DNA from 3 places in the Paenibacillus haidiansis genome. Region 3 is predicted to be linked to each of the others. Evidence: riboswitches for the same ligand, from Rfam matches in the RefSeq annotation. Region 3 holds a riboswitch; each other region holds the start of a gene.
The links. A riboswitch is a leader RNA that binds a small molecule or an ion and turns the genes downstream of it on or off. The one in region 3 is predicted to bind cyclic di-AMP.
Positions count from the first base shown of each region.

Region 1: it holds a riboswitch for cyclic di-AMP, as region 3 does, so the genes downstream of both, V3851_RS07855 (alpha/beta fold hydrolase) here and V3851_RS15390 (3D domain-containing protein) in region 3, are expected to answer to the same signal.
Region 2: it holds a riboswitch for cyclic di-AMP, as region 3 does, so the genes downstream of both, V3851_RS09155 (hypothetical protein) here and V3851_RS15390 (3D domain-containing protein) in region 3, are expected to answer to the same signal.

Region 1 is NZ_JAZHPZ010000003.1:157,196-161,357, forward strand. It holds gene glsA (glutaminase A) at 1-870, shown strand, start outside; gene V3851_RS07855 (alpha/beta fold hydrolase) at 881-1,675, opposite strand; cyclic di-AMP (ydaO/yuaA leader) riboswitch at 1,802-1,968, opposite strand; gene V3851_RS07860 (alpha/beta fold hydrolase) at 2,232-3,077, opposite strand; gene V3851_RS07865 (glycoside hydrolase family 3 N-terminal domain-containing protein) at 3,231-4,162, opposite strand, start outside.
Region 2 is NZ_JAZHPZ010000003.1:443,873-448,034, reverse strand. It holds gene V3851_RS09165 (metal-dependent hydrolase) at 1-281, opposite strand, end outside; gene V3851_RS09160 (bifunctional 4-hydroxy-2-oxoglutarate aldolase/2-dehydro-3-deoxy-phosphogluconate aldolase) at 404-1,054, shown strand; cyclic di-AMP (ydaO/yuaA leader) riboswitch at 1,229-1,476, shown strand; cyclic di-AMP (ydaO/yuaA leader) riboswitch at 1,581-1,763, shown strand; gene V3851_RS09155 (hypothetical protein) at 1,880-2,296, shown strand; gene kdpF (K(+)-transporting ATPase subunit F) at 2,351-2,428, shown strand; gene kdpA (potassium-transporting ATPase subunit KdpA) at 2,465-4,144, shown strand.
Region 3 is NZ_JAZHPZ010000007.1:71,864-76,025, reverse strand. It holds gene V3851_RS15405 (transporter substrate-binding domain-containing protein) at 1-734, shown strand, start outside; gene V3851_RS15400 (amino acid ABC transporter permease) at 834-1,496, shown strand; gene V3851_RS15395 (amino acid ABC transporter ATP-binding protein) at 1,483-2,205, shown strand; cyclic di-AMP (ydaO/yuaA leader) riboswitch at 2,365-2,544, shown strand; gene V3851_RS15390 (3D domain-containing protein) at 2,548-3,228, shown strand; gene V3851_RS15385 (polysaccharide deacetylase family protein) at 3,278-4,117, opposite strand.

The sequences.
Region 1 (4,162 bases), on a different contig from region 3:
GAGGGGGGCAAGGTCGCTTCCTACATCCCCGAGCTGGCGGGGGCGCCGCATGATGCCTTGGGCATTACACTCATCAATGCAGACGGGGATCTTATAACCGAAGGCAGTTGCGGCCGGCGCTTTACGGTGCAGAGTATTTCCAAGTTGTTCACACTGATCTTGGCGCTGATGGATATCGGAGAGGATCGGGTGTTCGAGAAGGTCGGCATGGAGCCGACGGGAGACAATTTCAATTCCGTGTTGAAGCTTGAGCTCGTGCGGCCCGGCATTCCGTTTAACCCGCTCATTAACGCGGGGGCGATTACGGTGTCGGCATTAATTCGCGGCAGCGATCCGGAGGAAAAAACGGAGCGGATTCTGCAATTTATGAGGGCGTTGGCCAATAATGATCACTTGCGGGTCGACCTCGACGTTTACCGTTCGGAGGCCGACACCGGCAACCTGAACCGGTCGATCGCTTATTTACTAAAGCAAAACAAAGTGCTCGACGGGGACGTCGAGGAAGTACTGGATGTCTATTTCCGGCATTGCTCCATCGCCGTCGATTGCGCGGATTTGGCGCGCATGGGTCTGGTTTTGGCTTGCAACGGAACGGACCCGTTGACGGGGAAGAGCCTGATTCCCCGCAGATACGTCCAAATCGCCAAGACCTTCATGACGACCTGCGGGATGTACAACGCCTCCGGCGAATTCGCTATTCAGGTCGGTTTACCGGCCAAGAGCGGCGTCTCCGGCGGCATACTGTCGCTGGTTCCGGGGCGTTACGGCATAGGCGTCTACGGTCCGGCGCTGAACAATAAAGGGAACAGCCAAGCGGGCGTTCATTTGCTGGAGATCATGTCCCGGGAATTGAACTGGAGTATGTTCTAGTCCGATCCCGTTATACCAATTGATGATCGATCAAATAATTCAGCAGCAGCCGGTTGAAGCTGTGCGGCTGGCATAAATGGCTCGGGTAGAAGGCGTCTTTCAGAATGGCGAACTGCGCCAAAGGCAGCATGGCCGAAGCCTGGTTCATTTGCTTCAGCCCCCATTCGTTCTGGCTCCCGGCCACGCATAGCATGGGAACCTTCAGCTTTGCCAGGTCCTTGAACATATTGGCCTGCCGCAGCGCCAGCCGCTGCTTGATCGCTTCCGTCGGACGCTTATGCAGAATTTCATTTCTCAAAATCGAATAAGCCGGCAGCCACCGGTTATAAGTAACCCTGAGCGAACGCAGGAAAAATTCCGCAGGCAAATACCATGTTACCCAAGCCAGCGGTTCTATGAGTTCCCACAGCGACTTGCCCTTCGCATACAGAATGCTTTCGAACAAGCAATCCACCAGCACCAGAGCCTTCACCCGTTCCGGATAAAGCGCGGCGAACTTCTGGGCAAGGACGCCGCCGCTGGAGTAGCCGACCAGGACCGCTTGAGGCACCTGCAGCATATTCAGCAATTTTTGCAAGTCCTCGCACTGCGCCTCCAATATATGGGGGATGTCGATATTCATTTTGCCGGATTGCCCGTTCCCCCGGAGATCCAGGACGATAACCTTCGATCTTTTGCCGAAATATTCGATTTGCGGTTCAAACATATGATGCGAGGACCGGCAGTCATGCAAAAAAACGATCGGCGTGCCGGTGCCGTGCACCTCGTAGTATAATGACGTTCCGTTCAGTTCAATTTGAGGCATAGTAACTTAAGCCACCTCTTGTTTTTTTTCGCAACAAAAAAAAAGCATCCGAAAAGAGGAACTTTTCGCAATGCTTCTCTAGTCAAGGTTATAATTAATTAACCTCGTTAAATACGCATGGTTGCAGTCGCCTCTCTTATTACGCTTACGAGGTTAGCTGCCGGATTCGGGCTGTAAGAGTAGCCCTACTCGATCACGCTCGAGATTCACCCCATGTGAAGAGATCCGAAGCTCTCCTCACGGTTGGTTCCCCCGTTTCCCGCGTTCCCGCGGAAACTCAGCGATAAAGACACTTATATAATTTCCGAAGTTCTGCAAATGAATATACGCTTGAAAGCCGGATATGTAAAGGCATGACTTCCGTAATATTCGATTGTTTTAAATAAAAAGGTATAGATAAAGCGCTTCCAGGCCATCCGCTCTAATTCTTTTCAAGCCTTCCTCGCTTTTTCTCGCCTTTTTAAAAATATCTAAAATGACCCAGCTTTTCCCCGAACACCTCTCCGGCCAGCTCCGGAAAAAGCCCCTTGGGAATCATTGCTGCCTCACTTTGTATTCATTCATTTGACGCTGACTCAGCATTCGCTTCATCCTCCGCCGTACCCGGATCATTCGGGTCCCCGAGACTCCCCATCCATTCCTCCATTGCGCCGGCAACCGCCAGAAGCTGCTCCTCCGCGGATATGGAGGCCGCATTATCCCCCTTCTGCATGCCGTATACGCCGAATTGGCCGTGGTTTCCGCCTTCGATCGTTACATAAGTCGTAGCATCCGGCAAATTGGACTTCGCCCGCTCCCACGCCTCGCGGTCGAGCACGCCGTCATTCGAACCGGTGATTTGCAGCGCCGACATATTAAGACCGTTTAAGCTTCCTCCGTCATCCGCGTATGAGGCCAGGAAGTAAACGCCGGCAACCGAGTCCGGATGCTTGGCCGCGTAGCGGGAAGCAAAGACGCCGCCGAGCGAATGTCCGCCGATCACATAGCTGTCTTCCGGATGCTCCGCGATAAACGAATCGGCCTTGTTCTGTCCGAGCATGGCCAGATTTAACGGCATCGCCGCGATATAAACGCGATGTCCCGCTTCGGCGAGCTTTCTGCCGAACAAAGCATAGCTTTCCGGCTCAACCAACCCGCCCGGATAAAAAATAATATTCGGCTGCAATGCCTCCATCCCGGCCGGTTCCAAGACATATCCGTCCCCCGTCTTGTTGACGGTTACGTTCTCGTCGCTGGAAAGCGCCGAAACCGCCGCGTCGAGCGGTTCGTATGTAAGGGTCTTGTAGAGAACCGCGAGCCCCAGCACAAGGACTACGACTACAGCAAGCGTCCACGACAGTACCTTCCTCCGTTTTAAGCGCCGAGGTTTGGCCTGCGAAATGGCATTCGTTTGATAGATCATTTCTGGTATCCCCTTTCGTAATCGACTTTCCGCGCTTATCTATAATATCATGAGCCTTTCCCGAAATGTCGGCCAGAAAAGGGATATTATTTATTCATTTCTCTTTCAAAATATTCTTCCTTAGTCAATTCAGAAAAGAATTGGGGGATGTATTCATCCCCAATCCTCCGGAAGCTTCCCTTTTGCCTTATTGACCCCAAAAATCACTTTGACGGCCGCCTGAAGGTTTGGAGCTTCAGCGCCGTAAGATGCAATACCCGACTTGACGTCTTGCAAGAACATCATCTCATATGGGTTGCCCGCGGAGAGCAGTACATATGATTTATTGCCGGTGTTCAGCTTGTCGATCAGGTCTTGATAAGCCGCCCAATCATAGTCCGAGATCGAACTGCGGAATTGATAGGAGACCAGGATTACGTGATCGGCCCGATTTATGGCGGCATACGTCTCCGAAGCATTCTTATCGCCAATGATTAGCGATTCGACGGAAAACCTTTTTCCAAAATTAGCGGAAGACAGGCTGTCTTCGATGGAATTTGACAGTTCGACGGTTGGCGCAAGAACGGCAACCGTATCTCCGTCGGACAGGCGCAAGGGCAAGCTATCCCTATTGTTGACCAACTCGGTTATCGCTTGTTCGGCAATCCCTTGTTCTACTTCACGGTGTTCCTTGGAGCCAATAATCTTATCCGCACGCTGAAGCTTGGCTTGCAAACCTTCCTGCGTCTCGAACAAACCGTACTCCTGTTTCAACTCAAGGATTCGCGTCACCGAAGCATCGATCCGCGCCTTGTCTATTTCCCCATTCTTCACCGCCTGGACGATGGCTTGGTGCGCCCCGGGGATGTCTTGCGGCATGAGGATGATGTCAACCCCTGCTTTAACCGCGAGCCGTACCGCTTCTTCCTCGCCGAAATGCTCGGCGATGCCGTTCATCGTAAACGCATCGGTCACGATCACTCCGTCAAACCCTAACTCCTCCCGAAGGAGTCCGGTCATGATTTTAGACGATAAAGTAGCGGGCAATAAAACGCTCGAACCGTCTTTCTTCGACTTCATCTTCGTATCGTCCAGTGCCGGAAAAG
Region 2 (4,162 bases), on a different contig from region 3:
AACGATCCGCCCAAATTCATGCCGACGGTCTTCAGGCCCTTGGCGGCGAAAAAGTCGGCCAGCTCCACGATCGCGACGATCGTAGCCCCGGTCCGCCGGGCGATCGCTTCGGCATCGCCGATATGATCGGAATGTCCATGGGTGAGCAAAATGTAATCCGCCCGGATGTCTTCGGCTTGAACCGCGGCCGCCGGATTTCCCGTCAGAAACGGGTCGATGATCAGCCTGACATCGCCGGTATCGATGTGCACGGAAGCATGTCCCAAAAAAGTAAGCTTCATTAATGATCACTCCTATGGCAATTTATGCGTTTCCATTCTATTATATCGGTATAGACTCCTTAAGTCATATGTTGATGGGTTGAAAAGAAAGTGAAAATAATCACGTACCAAGGAGGAAAGGTATGACATCTGCATTATTGGACCGACTTAAAGAAGAGAAGATCGTCGCCATTTTGCGCGGCGTACCGAAGGAACGGGGGGATGCCGTCGCCGGGGCGCTGTCGAGAGGCGGTATCGTTTTCACGGAAGTTACAATGAATACGGAAGGCGCTCTGGACATGATCTACAGCTGGCGCGAGAAATTCGGCGAGCGGATGCGGATCGGAGCTGGAACGGTTCTCGACCTCGGGGCGGCGAAAGAGGCGGTCAGAGCGGGGGCAGAGTATCTGATTTCTCCTCACCTCGACGAGAAAGTCGTGGATTACGCGCTTGCGCAGGGCATCGGCGTGTTTCCCGGGGCGATGACGCCCACGGAAATCATCGCGGCCTGGAAGGCGGGAGCGACGGCCGTCAAGCTGTTCCCGATGGCGACGCTGGGGGTTGGATATTTGCGGGAGGTCCGCGCCTCTCTGAGCCATATCCCTATGCTCGCAACAGGCGGCGTACGTCTGGATAACATCCGCGAGTTTCTGTCCGCCGGAGCGACGGCCGTAGGACTCGGCGGGTACTTGGTGAACCCGGCCCTGGTTAGAGAAGGGCGGTACGAGACGATCGTGCAGAATGCGGCGGATTTGGTTCGGGCCGTAAAATCGTATAATGAAGTGACAGCCTAAAGCGAAATGAAATTCAAAGTATCAACGAGCTATATCGCGATTTAAAGAGATCGAATTCCATGAAAGCGCAATGAATTCGATTTATCGGCCATCGGGTGCGGCTTTTTGACGGTGGTATGACTTTACAGTAACTCCGGCCGGAGTTATGATTCAATCCATGATAACAAATAAACACCATCTGGATCGCTGAATTTCCCGGTAAGGGAAAACGGGGGAACCACCAAACACGATGCCTGCGGTTGGATGAACATTTTCACCATAAGCGGCCGTGTATTTCGTTCACTTCTTCAATGTGAGAGTTGAAGCGGGGACGAAATTGGGGTGAATCCCGGACGGAAAGCCATGGATCTTTCGTCCGGGTAGGGCGACTCTCACCGCCCGAATCCGACAGCTAACTTCGTAAGCGTGGATGGAGAGAGGATGAGTGACTGCGACCGCAACCATTACCGGCCACAGAGCGCTTCTATGCCTCTGTGGTTTCTTATTGCCTAAAATGAAAATAAAATGAAACATTTTTGCAATAACAAGCATTTTTTCGCTGAATTCCGAGTTTTTCGGAAACGGGGGAACCACCGAAACCAGGGGCCCGAACATATGGGCCAAGATGTTTCATTGGGGTGAATCGCCGGGAAGGCTATCGTCTTCCGGCGTAGGGCGACTCTCACGCCCGAATCCGGCAGCTAACCTCGCAAGCGTAAGGAGAGAAGCAACCGCCATAAAGCTGACCACGGCTTATTTTGCCGTGCGTCGAAGCCGCTTGGAAGGGTTCTTCCTTTCCTGCGGCTTTTTTTGCGCCTTGCTCTCCACATTGAAGGAGGAAGAATCGTGGAGGATGATTGTATACTCGTGGCCGCTCCGAACAGGGCCGGCCGGAATTTTGCACTGCTGCTTGTTTCCCGTGGGCGGAAGGTTGTCGTTCTGGTCAACAACAAAGCCGACGAACAGCAGGCCGGGAAGCTTGGCGCAACCGGAATCATCCGGGTAAAAACGGATGAGGAAAAAACTTGGGTGATCCCTGAATATGCGTTTAAATGCGCCTTTATTTTTGAAACGAGCTTGACTTTGACCTGCAGGTATTTGCAATTATGCCGCCGGTGGACGACCGGGCCGGTAATCGTCATTTCGCCGCACCGCCATCCGCGGATGATATACAAGGGGCTGGGAGCCACCTATATCATCCACTCCGCCACAGGCGAGGTGGGATTTCTGGCGAACGGCCTTCCGGATAACGAAGAGGAGTAGGGAGAACTGTCATGCTGAAAATCTATATGATTTCGGAAAGAGAGGGAACACGCCATGATGGTGGTCGGCATCGTTATACTGTTTTTGTTTCTGTATCTCGTCTATGCCTTGCTTCATCCGGAGAAATTTTGACTTAACCTTTTAGTCCAATACTTGAGGGGGATCCCGATGGATTTTTTGCAAATGCTCATAGTAATCGGAGTGATCGTCCTACTGGTGAAGCCGGTAGGCACTTATTTATATTATGTTTTTTCAGGAGAACCGAATCGGACCGACAAAATATTCGGCGGAATTGAACGATTTATTTATAAAGTGGCGGGATACAAACGCCTCGAAGGAATGAGCTGGAAAAAATACGGATTCAGTCTGATAGCGACCAACCTCGCGCTGATCGCGGTCAGTTATTTGATTTTGCGGATACAGCAGGTTCTGCCGCTGAATTCGAACAAGATGGAAGCGATGGAGCCGACGCTGGCGTTCAATACGGTCATCAGCTTTATGACGAATACGAACCTGCAGCATTACAGCGGGGAATCGGCGCTGTCCTATTTCTCGCAAATGGCGGTCATCACGATGATGATGTTTACCTCGGCCGCGACCGGCTTGTCCGCGGCGATGGCTTTCATCCGCGGGTTGACCCGGCGGGGGAGCACGGTCGGCAATTTTTTTGAGGATTTGGTTAAAGCGCATGTTCGCGTCTTTCTGCCCGCCGCTTTACTCGTCACTTTAGTACTCGTGGCGCTGCAGGTCCCGCAGACGCTGGACCCGACGCTGACGGTGCAAACGCTGGAAGGCGCTGTGCAGAAGATTGCGGTGGGGCCGGTCGCTTCATTGGAATCGATCAAGCATCTCGGCACGAACGGCGGCGGATTTTTCGGCGTCAACTCGGCCCATCCGTTTGAGAATCCGAACGGGCTGACCAACGCCGTCGAAATATGGTCGATGTGGGTTTTTGGCGCCGCCCTGCCGTATACGTTCGGGCTGTTCGCCAAGAACAAAAAACAAGGCTGGGTCATTTTCTCGGCGATGATGATTCTGTTCCTGGTCTTCCTATCCACGGTTTACTTCTCCGAAAAAGCGGGGAACCCGGCGCTGGAAGTGCTCGATATCGACGCCTCGCAGGGAAGCATGGAAGGGAAGGAAGTCCGTTTCGGCATCGCCGGCTCTTCATTGTTTACAACGGTCACGACGGCGGCCACGACAGGGTCGGTCAACAATATGCACGATACGCTGACGCCGCTCGGCGGGCTCGCCGCGCTGGCGCAAATGATGCTGAACGTCGTTTTCGGCGGCAAAGGCGTCGGGTTAATGAACATGATCATGTATGCCATCCTTGGCGTATTTATCTGCGGTCTGATGGTCGGGCGCACTCCGGAATTTATGGGGCGCAAGATCGAAGCGAAGGAAATGAAGCTGATTGCGATCGCGATTTTGGTCCACCCGTTTATCATTCTGGTGCCGACCGCGGTCAGTCTGATCACCGATTTGGGGTACAGCGCGGTTACAAACCCGGGATTCCACGGATTAACCCAGGTGCTGTACGAATATACTTCATCGGCCGCGAACAACGGGTCCGGCTTTGAAGGATTAGCCGACAATACGCCATTCTGGAATATAACTACCGGACTGGTCATGCTCTTCGGCCGATACGTATCGATCATCGCCCTGTTGGGAGTGGCGGGGTCTTTGATGAGCAAGGAACCGGTGCCGGAAACGATCGGGACGCTGAAAACCGACAATAAGCTGTTCGCCGGCATATTGATCGGAACCGTGCTGCTGATCGGCGCGCTGACATTTCTGCCGGCGATCGCGATGGGGCCTGTAGCTGAATTCTTGACATTAGGATAGCGAAAAGAGGGGTTTAGA
Region 3 (4,162 bases):
CTGCGACCGAAAATCAAGGAGCGGCCGATAACGGGGGCTCGAACGGCGGCGCCGGCAAAAAGCTGATTCTCGGCCTGAGCGCGGACTTCCCGCCTTATGAGTTCCGGGACAGCAAAGGCGAAATCGTCGGCTTCGACGTCGAAATCGCCAAAGAAATCGCCAAGGATTTGGGCGCGGAGCTGGAAATCAAGGATATGTTGTTCGACTCCTTGTTGAATGAACTGGAAAGCGGCCGCATCGATCTGGTCATTTCCGGACTGAGTCCGACTCCGGAACGGGCCGAGCAAGTGGACTTGTCCAAAATTTATTATAAAGCGGAGCAGGCGGTCGTAACCGTCACCGAGAATAAAGATAAGTATGCCACGATGGAATCGCTCGAAGGGGTGAAGATCGGCGTACAGAAGAGCTCGATTCAAGAGGATATCGCCAAAGAGATCGCCGGTGCCAAATTGACGTCGCTCGGCAAGATCTCCGATATTATCATGCAACTGCAGACGGGGCGCGTGGACGCGGCGATTATTGAAGGTCCCGTCGCCGAGTCGTTCGTCAAGAACGTGGACGGCATTACGATCACCGACGCCAAACCGGTAACGGAGGACGAAGGTTATGTCGTCGGCGTGAAGAAAGGCAACACGGAGTTGCTCGATCAGGTAAATACGACGCTTGACCGTCTGATTGAAGACGGGTCGATCGACAAGTTCGTCACCGAAGCAAGCGAACTCGCCGAGCAATAAGCAAGGAACCTGATTTAAGCGGAAAATAGCGAAGCCGATTCGCTATTTTCTGTTTTTTTGTCAAAGGTTTTGAGGTAAAATAGGAGGAATGATTGGTACATGGAGCTTTTTTCGATGTTTTGGGAGTACCGCGGCTACTTTTTGACTGGCGTGCAGTACACGCTGCTGCTGGCGGCGATCGGCGTGCTGTGCGGGTTTGTGCTCGGTCTTATCGTCGCGCTGCTGCGCATGACCCCATGGGCGATCGTGCGTTTTATCGGCCACGCCTGGGTGGAATTTTTGCGCGGAACGCCGATGCTGGTTCAGCTCTTAATTATTCACTACGGGTTTTCCACAGCGTTCGACATTAATTTTTCCGCTATCCAGTCCGGGGCGATTACGCTCTCGATCAACAGCTCGGCGTATCTGGCGGAAATTTTCCGCGCCGGCATTCAGGGCGTGGACCGGGGTCAAGGCGAAGCGGCACGTTCGTTGGGCATGACCCGCGGAATGTCCCTGCGGTTCATCATTATCCCGCAGGCGATCAAATCGGTGCTCCCGGCGATCGGGAACGAGTTCGTCACGATTATCAAAGAATCGTCGATCGTGTCCTTTATCGGCATCACGGAGCTGATGTTCCAATCCGGGGCCGTCGTCGGCATTACGTATGACGGAATGACGCCATACTTGATCGTTGCGGTAATCTACTTTATTTTGACATTTACATTGTCCCGTATTCTGGGTCTGTTCGAAAGGAAGTTGAAGGCCAGTGATCACCGTTAAAAATTTGCACAAAAAATTCGGACAATTGCATATTTTGAAAGGCATCGATCTGGAGATTTCCAAGGGTGAGGTCGTCGTAATCATCGGCCCGAGCGGCTCGGGGAAGAGTACGTTTCTGCGCTGCCTGAACTTGCTGGAGGAGCCGACGGAAGGGGAAGTTACCTTTGAAGGCGAATCCATCACCGACAAGCGCCACAATATCAATAAGACGCGCGAGAAGATGGGCATGGTGTTCCAGCAGTTCAACCTGTTTCCGCACAAATCCGTGATCGACAATATTACGATGGCTCCGATCCGCGTCAAAAAAATGGATAAGGCCAAAGCCGAAGCGATCGCAATGGATCTTTTGCAAACGGTGGGCCTGGCGGACAAGCGCGACGCCTACCCTTCGCAATTGTCCGGCGGACAGAAGCAGCGGATCGCCATTGCCCGTGCGCTCGCGATGGAGCCGCATGTCATGCTGTTTGACGAACCGACCTCGGCGCTTGACCCGGAAATGGTCGGCGAGGTGCTGGAGGTCATGAAGAGCCTGGCCGATAAAGGAATGACGATGGTGATCGTCACCCATGAAATGGGCTTCGCCCGCGAGGTGGGGGACCGGATTCTGTTCATGGACCAAGGCGTGATTATGGAGCAGGGCACCCCGCAGCAGGTGTTTAATTCTCCACAAAATCAACGCACTCAGGACTTCCTCAGCAAGGTGCTGTAACCACATCTTTATAAAGCCTGTAACCGCTCGGCGAATACGCCGGCGGTTTTTTTATTTTTACGAATTTGTAATCAATATCATAACCAAAAAATGCTGATATACCGCTGTTTTATAGATTTTGGCAACATTTGCATCATCTACTGGTTACAAAATTGTGATATATTGAATGAGCCAAAACCTGTCATAACAGGTGCGGGGGACGATTCTTTGAAACAGCCGCTTAACGGCCGGTTCGCCAAAGCGCTGCTTTCTTGGGGTGAAGCGCAGAATAAGAGCGCCGGGACTATTCCTTTGTTCCGAATCCGACAACTAACTCCGCAGGCGATATTAAAGGAGGAACTTATGAATAAGCATTTGAAATGGGCACGCGCCGTAAAGGCGGCAATCATCGCGATTGGTTTGGCAGGAGCGCTGCAGGCGGTTCCGGCGCATGCGGACTCGGTACATAAAGCGAAGGAGGGCGACACGTTTTACCTGCTCGCGAAGGAATACGGCGTGAATTTGGACAAGTTGATGAGCGCCAATCCGAGTATTAAGGCCAACAATATTTATGCCGGTTTGGATATCGTAATTCCGGGCGCCCAGTCGAACGCAATGGTAATGAAGGCTTCGGCAAGCCCGAGCAAAGCGGCGGAGATTTTGCCGACCTTTAAAGTGTCCTCGGTCGATAAAGTTGTGGAAGCCTGGGGCAAAACTTTTAATTATTCGAAAACGATCAATGTCAAAGCCACGGCTTATTCGTCCGCGGCCAGCGAAAACGGCGGATGGGGCCCGGTGGATTATTTCGGCAACCCGCTCAAGCTCGGTACGATTGCCGTAGACCCGAGCGTCATTCCGATGGGCACGAAGGTGCTGGTGACCGGTCATAGCCACGCCAATCTGCCGAAAAATGCGTTTGTCGCTACGGCAACCGACCAGGGCGGGGCGATTAAAGGCAACCGCATCGATATCTTCATTCCCGGAAGCCAGGCGACGGTTAATCAGTTCGGTTTCCAGGACGTTACTCTATACGTCATCAAATAAGGCATGTATAAGTCAAAAGCAGCTCCTCTTGAAGGAGCCGCTTTTTTGTTTACCTATATTTCGGGATGTTCAGCAGCTCCGGCACGGTTACGAAATGGTAGCCCTTGGCCCGCAGCGTATGAATGATTTCCGGCAGCGCCTCAATCGTTCCGGTGAGGTTGGAGCCTGTCCCGCCGCCCGCATGCTGCAAGACGATAGAACCGGGGCCGACCGTGCCTAGCACGTTCTGTACGACTTTTTCCTGGTCGAGTCCTTTCCAATCGAGGGAGTCGACGTTCCAATTGACGATCGTGTACCCATGTTGTTTGGCCCATCTCACCTGTTCTTCATTGATCTCGCCGTAGGGCGGGCGAATGAGCTTGGGCCGGTAGCCGGTAATACCTAAGATAATTTTCTCGGTTCGCAATATTTCGCTTTGAAACTGCTTCAAGGAGCGTTTTTTGAACACCGGGTGGCTGAAGGAATGATTGCCGATGATATGTCCCTCTGCATGGATTTTCCGGAGCAATTCCGGGTATTTCTTGGCCCTGTGGCCGACGACGAAGAAGGTCGCTTTTACTCCTTCTTTGCGCAGTACCTGCAAAACTTGCGGCGTAAAGCGAGGATCCGGAACGTCGTCAAATGTCAGGGCAACCTGCTTCACCCTTGGCCCCTGGAATTTGAAAGTCTCCGAATACTTCCGGCGCAGCTCTCCGAGGCCTAACGGTTTAGTCCCCGTTTCGACCGCGTCGGGGGAGCCTGGGTGTCCGGTCTTTTCGGGTAAGGGCGCGATGATGAGCCCGCTGCCAGCGGCTTGGGCGGTGTCTACACCAAATGCGCAAAAAAACAAAGCCGTGATCAGGCAAACGGCTCCGGCAATTCGGATCGTTTTTTTTCTTTGTCGGAACATGCGATTCTCTCCCTTCAGCCAAAACAATCTTATCTACTGGTATGT